3 regions of the Variovorax sp. Soil_C_12 genome follow, and region 2 is predicted to be linked to each of the others. Evidence: predicted binding sites of a transcription regulator. Region 2 holds the regulator's gene; each other region holds the start of a gene.
The links. Region 2 encodes sigma-54, which starts transcription at its own class of promoters, with help from an activator protein. Its sites were predicted from a motif close to TGGCANGNAANCTGCTTT; they were not measured.

Region 1 (2,198 bases), on a different contig from region 2:
AAGTGTATGCCGAAGGGGTAGCCTGAACAACCCAGATTCACATCGAAAGCTATTGTGGCATGCGAGAGCTTCAACCTATCCTGCAGAATGATTGCAGTCGAAGGAATCAGATAGTCGGGTGATTGCGTGATAACAATAAGGGCATCGATTTCATCTCTCTTCCAATCCAATTCGCTCAACAGCTTTTCCGTGGCATCGAACGCCAGATCTGAAAAGCATTGCCAGTCGGGGCAAATGCGCCGATTTTGGATTCCAATATTTCGCACCAACCGTTCACGCTCGGAGCGCTTATTCGGAGCGCAATCTTCCAGATTTGATAAAATTCTCTTCGGGACGCACGAAGTCATGCCGGCAAAACGCACGCTATGGAGTTTGGACAAACCCATAGTCCGTCACCCCAGCAGCTTATAAAGATCGTTGAGGGTCACACAATCTTTCAAATCATCGCCAACAATGGTTTTTTCGTAATCTACATCGAACATAACAATTACACCCAGAGCTGCTAGCGAGTCCCATTCGGGTAAGCTGCGCAGTTCTGTCTCGGGCGTCACTTCCACGGGCTCTTGGAAATCCACGGCAATTAGAAAGTTGTCGATGAACTGCTCAATTGTAGTCGTGTGGCTCGCTGTAGATATGCTTGTCATGATGTTTGGATCTAACTAAGTGTTGGGTCGAGTGACGTTCAGTTGCGCGTATTATCAGTCAAAAATCGCAAAATGGTTCTGCGTGAAATTTAACATCACCTGGCCCGGAATCTGATTGCCTGGAGGCGATAGATAAAACCAAATTGCAGAGGACAAATTTTTAGAATGAACAAAGCCGCCCGAGGGCGGCCTTGTCTTAGAAGTGCAACGAGTTCAGGTGCGGCACTCGGCGGGAGCGTACTTGCCATTCAGCGTGCCTTTCTGGCCGAGAACAGCGGCCGGACTGCCAGCAGACGTGCAAGTCCAGCTGATCGAACCTGCAGTGGGGATGGTGGTCGCAGTGGCGGTGCCGCCAGAGAACACAGCACCAGAAGTCTTGCCACCGTTGATCGGGTTCAGGATGAGTGTCTTGCCGCCGCCATCGATGGAATTATCAAAGGTGATGGTAATGAATCCTGCAGCTTGGTCGATCGTCATGCTGGCCACGTTCTTGGTGGCAGCAGGTGCTGTCCAGCCCGAAGCATAAGGAGCCCCGTTTGCCGCGTTCTCTGCGATGGAGGTCTTTGCTGCGCCTGCCAGCGAAAGGCCTTCCGTGACCTTCGCGCGGACGGTGTAGTCCTGATAAGCCGGCAGCGCCACAGCCGCCAAGATACCAATGATCGCGACAACGATCATCAGTTCGATAAGGGTGAAACCCTTTTGCACGTTACGTGCGATGGAACGACGGTTCATTCAAGAAACTCCTGGTAGGTTGAGGGGCCCGAGGAAGGCCCCCGGTGCGTTCAACCTTCCGCAGCATCCGTGCCATCCCCGTTGCACGTGCTTCGACGCAGTCAAACCGTCTAATAGTTCACGCTCTGCTTACGTCATGTGACATATCCCGTTGCGGATTTGGCACAGTGAGTGACAAATTTTGTCAGTCCCCGACGCTCCGAGTCAGACCTGAAGCACGCCGGCAGCCTCCAGCCACCGAATGTCCCACCCCCGCCCGCCCCCGTGCATCTGCGACCCATCCGCCAGCGCGGCGATCTGGCTCATGATCTCCTCGGTCTCCGCCGGCTTGGTATGCGTGATGTAGATCGGGTAGTCCTTGTCGCCCGCGATGTGCGCCAATTCATCCGCCAGCGTCGCCGGCGACAGATGCAGGCTGCGCTTTGCGAGCGCCTGCTCCCGATTGCTGAAGGCCGTCTCGATCACCAGCATCGCCACATCCAGCTGATTGACCCGCCGCCAGAACGCCGGATTCCGCTCGGTATCCCCGCTGAAAACCCAATGCGGACCGCCCTTGGCGCAGCGCACGGCATACCCACAGGCCGGCACCGTGTGGACAGCCGGCAGCACCTCGATGTTCTTGAGCGCCTGCGTTCCCAGCTGCAACTCCTGCCCGACCACGATGTCGTGGAAGCTCACGAAGGGCGCCTCCAGGCTCGGGATGGTCGAAAAGTCCGGCCAGATCACGTTGTTGAACACATGGGCCCGCAGCGCCTCGATGGTGGCGCGCAAGGCATGCACGCGCAGCGGCTTGTTGCGGCGGCTGGCCACCGCGTCCAGCAT
Region 2 (2,198 bases):
CTCGAGGTTGGGCGTGGCGGCCAGGGCGAGCAGCAGCGCGTCCTCGCCCGAGGTGTAGAGGTCGTCCATCAACAGCCGCACGCGCACGCCGCGCCGGGCCGCGTCGCGCAGCGTGCGCAGCAGGTAGCGGCCGGTCTCGTCGTTGTGGATCTGGTAGTACTGCACGTCCAGCGTGCGCTCGGCGCGCCGCGCCAGCTCGAGCCGGGTGTTGAGCGCGAAGTCGCCGCCCGGCATGAGGCGGAAGCCGCTCAGGTCGGGGTCGGGCTGGGCGCTTTTCGCGATGCGGCCCAGCGTGGTGTCGGGGGAGAGCGGCACCGCCTTCGAAGGCGTGCGCTCGAACTCGGCAGGCAGCATGGCACAGCCGCTGGCCAGGAAGAGCACCCCCATCAGCGCCAGGCCCAGACGCATCCACTGCGGCCAGAGGCTTGGGCGCGCGCTCATCGCTACAGGGCCTTGCGCAGGTTGGCCGGCGCGATGCGCAGCGCCTCACGGTACTTGGCCACGGTGCGGCGCGCGCACTCGATGCCCTGCTCCTTGAGCATCTCGGAGACCTGGCTGTCCGACAGCGGCCGCTTCGCATCCTCGGCGCTCACGAACTGCTTGATCAGCGCGCGCACCGCGGTGCTGGAGGCGTTGCCGCCGGTCTCGGTGCCCAGCGCCGAGCCGAAGAAGTACTTGAGCTCGACCGTGCCGTAGGGCGTGGCCATGTACTTGGCGGTGGTCACGCGGCTGATGGTGGACTCGTGCAGGCCGAGCTCGTCGGCGATCTCGCGCAGCACCAGCGGCCGCATGGCGAGCTCGCCGTGGACGAAGTAGTTCTTCTGCCGCTCCACGATGGCGTTGGAGACGCGCAGGATGGTGTCGAAGCGCTGCTGGATGTTCTTGATGAACCAGCGCGCCTCCTGCAGCCGCTGCGACAGCGCCTGGCTGCCCTCGCCCTTGTGGGCCTTCAGCGCGCCGGCGTAGATGTCGTGCACGCGCAGCCGCGGCATGACCTCGGGGTTGAGCATGACGCGGAAGCGGGCGCTGGTGCCGTGGCCGATGCGCGTGACGATCACGTCGGGGATGACCACGTTGCGCTCGACGTCGACGAAGCGGCGCCCGGGCTTGGGCTCCAGCCGGGCGATCAGCTGGAGGGCGGAGCGCACCTCCTCTTCGTTGCTGCGGGTGAGCGTGGCCAGGCGCTTGAAGTCGCGCTTGGCGAGCAGCTCCATCGGGTGCTTGCAGATCGCGATCGCAGTCCGCCGCACCTGCACCTCTTCCTCGGTGTCGTCCTTTTCCTGCTCGGCGCGCAGCTGGATGGTGAGGCACTCGGCCAGGCTGCGGGCGCCGACGCCGACCGGCTCCAGGCTCTGCAGCAGGCCCAGCGCGACCTGGAAGTGGTGCACCAGCTCGTCGAACTGGTCGTTGTCGTCGCCGGCCAGGCCCGAGGCCAGGGCCGGCAGCGAGTCCTCGAGGTAGCCGTCGTCGTTGAGCGACTCGATCAGGAAGCGCAGCGCGGCGCGGTCGTTCTCCTCCAGGCGCAAGGACAGCGCCTGGCGGTGCAGGAAGGACTGCAGCGACTCCTGGCTCCTGGCCAGCTCGGTCGCATCGGGGCGCTCGTCGTTGCCGAGGTTGTTGGCGCGCGCGGGGGCATCGCCGCCCCATTCGCTGTCGTCCGGCGCCAGGTCGACCGTGCCGTCGCCTTCCCAGTCGGGCTCGCTCTCGGGGGCATCGGCGGCTGCCGCCGTCTCGCTGTCGGCGGGGGACGCCGGCGCAGTGTCGGCAGCGGCCGGGGCGGGCCCGGCGACGAAGTCGCTCTCGCCTTCGGCCTGGCGGTCGTCATCGCGCACCGGCGCATCGGCGGATTCGAGCCCGAACTCCTCGCGCGGGGCTTCGTCGGCGGTGCGCTCCAGGAACGGGTTCTCGTCGAGCATCTGCTCGACCTCCTGGCTCAGCTCGAGCGTGGACAGCTGGAGCAGCCGGATCGACTGCTGCAGTTGCGGCGTGAGCGCCAAGTGCTGCGAGACCCGCAGCGAGAGCCCTTGCTTCATCTCTACATCCGGAAGTGCTCGCCGAGATAGACGCGCCTGACCTCGGCGTTGTCGACGATCTCCGAGGGCGTGCCTTGTGCCAGCACATGCCCGTCGCTGATGATGAATGCGTGATCGCAGATGCCCAGCGTCTCGCGCACGTTGTGGTCGGTGATGAGCACGCCG
Region 3 (2,198 bases), on a different contig from region 2:
GCGCTGGCGCCGGGGCAGCAGGCGCTCTCGGGCCTGTTCGGCGGCAAGACGCCGATGCAGGAGCGCTTCGCCGCCGGGGTCTGGCAGCGCAAGCTCACCGGCGCGCCGGTGCTCGAGGACGCGGCCGTCTCCTTCGACTGCCGCGTGTCGCATGCGACGCGCGTGGGCACGCACGATGTGCTCTTCTGCGAGGCGGTGGCCATCGCGATCGGCGGCACCGCCCATGGCCTCATCTATTTCGATCGCCGCTATCACGACATCTCGGCCGCGCCGCACTGAGCGGGCGCGCCGGATTCGTTCACAGCCTCTCAGTGCGCGACGATGCCGTCGAGCACGATGCGCTGCACGTTGGCCACCGTTTCCTCGAAGAACTCCGGGTCGTCCAGCGTGCGGCCGGTGATCGCCTGCACCTGCACGCCGAAATCGGCGTAGTGCTGGGTGGTGGCCCACAGCGCGAAGATCAGGTGGTGCGGATCGACCGGCGCGAGCTTGCCGGCCGCGACCCACGCGCGAATCACCTCCGACTTGCGCGTCACCAGGTCGCGCAGCTCGCGATCGAGCTCGTCGCGCAGCAGCGGCGCGCCCTGGATCATTTCCAGGCAGAACAGCCGCGAGGCATCGGGCTGGTCGCGCGAGATCACCAGCTTGCGCCGGATGTAGTCGCCGATCGCCTGCCGCGGGTCCTGCTCGGCACTGAAGCCGCGCAGCGGCTCCAGCCACACCGCGAGCAGCTCGCGCAGCGCGCTGACGTACAGCTCCTCCTTGTTGGCAAAGTAGTAGAGCAGGTTGCTCTTGGAGACATCGGCGCGCGCCGCCACCTGGTCGACGCTGGTGCCGTGCAGGCCGTAGCGCGAGAACAGGCCGAGCGCGGCGCGCAGGATGGCCGCGCGCTTGTCCTCGATCTGGCGCAGCCGGCGGCTCACCGCGGCGGCGCTGCGCGCGGCGGGCGCGCGCTTGGCGTGCACGCGCTTGAGCGCGGGCGCTTCGAGGATCGGCTTGGACGGCGTCTTGCTGCGTGTCTTGGGCATGAGGGCGCTTCTCTCTCCTGCGGGATTTTGCTTCTCTACGGCGCGTCCGCATGCACGAGCCATACCGGCGATGGTACGCACCACGGCAACACGGCGCGCGCACTCATTCGCCGCGCGGCGCGCCGCGCACGCACCACGCCGCGGCGGGAAAGGGCATTTGTCCATTTGGTCCAACTGGCATGGACGTTGCATGGCGATGACACCGGCGAGCCGCGCGCACCGGCTCGAATCCACCGTCACCGAAGGATTGAAGGCATGACCCTGCTGTCCGTTCCGATCATCGATCTCGCCCCTTACTTCGCGGGCACGGCCGAAGGCAAGGCCGAGGTGGCGCGCCAGGTCGGCGAGGCCTGCCGCAGTATCGGCTTCCTGGTCATCAAGAACCACGGCATCGCCCCCGAGCTCATTGCGCGCGTCTCCGCCGTCTCGCGCCGCTTCTTCGATCTGCCCTTGGCCGACAAGCGCAAGGTCGACCGCCCGCGCGACGACGCGGTGCGCGGCTACAGCGCGGTGGGCGAGGAGGGGCTGTCGTACAGCCTGGAGGAAGCGGCCCCCGGCGATCTGAAGGAGTCCTTCTCGATCGGACCCTCGAACGTGCCCGAGGACGAGTACCACCGCGGCGAGGCGGCAGGCCCGCACTTCGAGCCCAATGTCTGGCCCGGGCTGCCGGACTTCCAGCCGGCCTTCGACGACTACTTCGAGGCCATGAGCGATCTCTCGCGCTCGCTGATGCGCATCTTCGCGCTCGCGCTCGCGCTGCCCGAGACCTTCTTCGACGACAAGATCGACCGGCACATCAGCATGTTCCGCGTACTGAGCTACCCGCCGCAAACCGAGGCCGCGCTGCCCGGCCAGCTGCGCGCCGGCGCCCACAGCGACTACGGCAGCCTCACCGTGGTGCTGCCCGATGACAAGGGGCTGCAGGTCTTCAACAAGGCCGGCCAGTGGGTGGATGTGCCGATGGTCGAGGGTGGCCTGGTGGTGAACATCGCCGACCTGATGATGCAGTGGACCAACGACCTGTGGGTGTCGACGCTGCATCGCGTGGTCAACCCGCCGCCCGATGCGGCCAGCACCAACCGGCGCCAGTCGCTGGTGTTCTTCCACCAGCCCAACTACGACGCGATGGTCGAGTGCCTGCCGAGCTGCCTCGCGCCCGGCGAGAAGCCC

Region 1: AC3A6X_RS21530 (pilin) is a predicted target of sigma-54. The motif match lies at 1,434-1,451, and genes of this name have one in related genera.
Region 3: AC3A6X_RS31135 (isopenicillin N synthase family dioxygenase) is a predicted target of sigma-54. The motif match lies at 1,204-1,221, and genes of this name have one in related genera.

Annotation. Positions count from the first base shown of each region.
Region 1 is NZ_JBDGIO010000008.1:29,069-31,266, forward strand. It holds gene AC3A6X_RS21520 (ketoacyl-ACP synthase III) at 1-386, opposite strand, end outside; gene AC3A6X_RS21525 (acyl carrier protein) at 393-644, opposite strand; gene AC3A6X_RS21530 (pilin) at 858-1,376, opposite strand; gene AC3A6X_RS21535 (MBL fold metallo-hydrolase) at 1,581-2,198, opposite strand, start outside.
Region 2 is NZ_JBDGIO010000018.1:44,288-46,485, forward strand. It holds gene AC3A6X_RS31495 (phospholipase D family protein) at 1-408, opposite strand, end outside; gene AC3A6X_RS31500 (RNA polymerase factor sigma-54) at 444-2,033, opposite strand; gene lptB (LPS export ABC transporter ATP-binding protein) at 2,036-2,198, opposite strand, start outside.
Region 3 is NZ_JBDGIO010000017.1:117,757-119,954, reverse strand. It holds gene rutF (NADH-dependent FMN reductase RutF) at 1-279, shown strand, start outside; gene rutR (HTH-type transcriptional regulator RutR) at 309-1,028, opposite strand; gene AC3A6X_RS31135 (isopenicillin N synthase family dioxygenase) at 1,284-2,198, shown strand, end outside.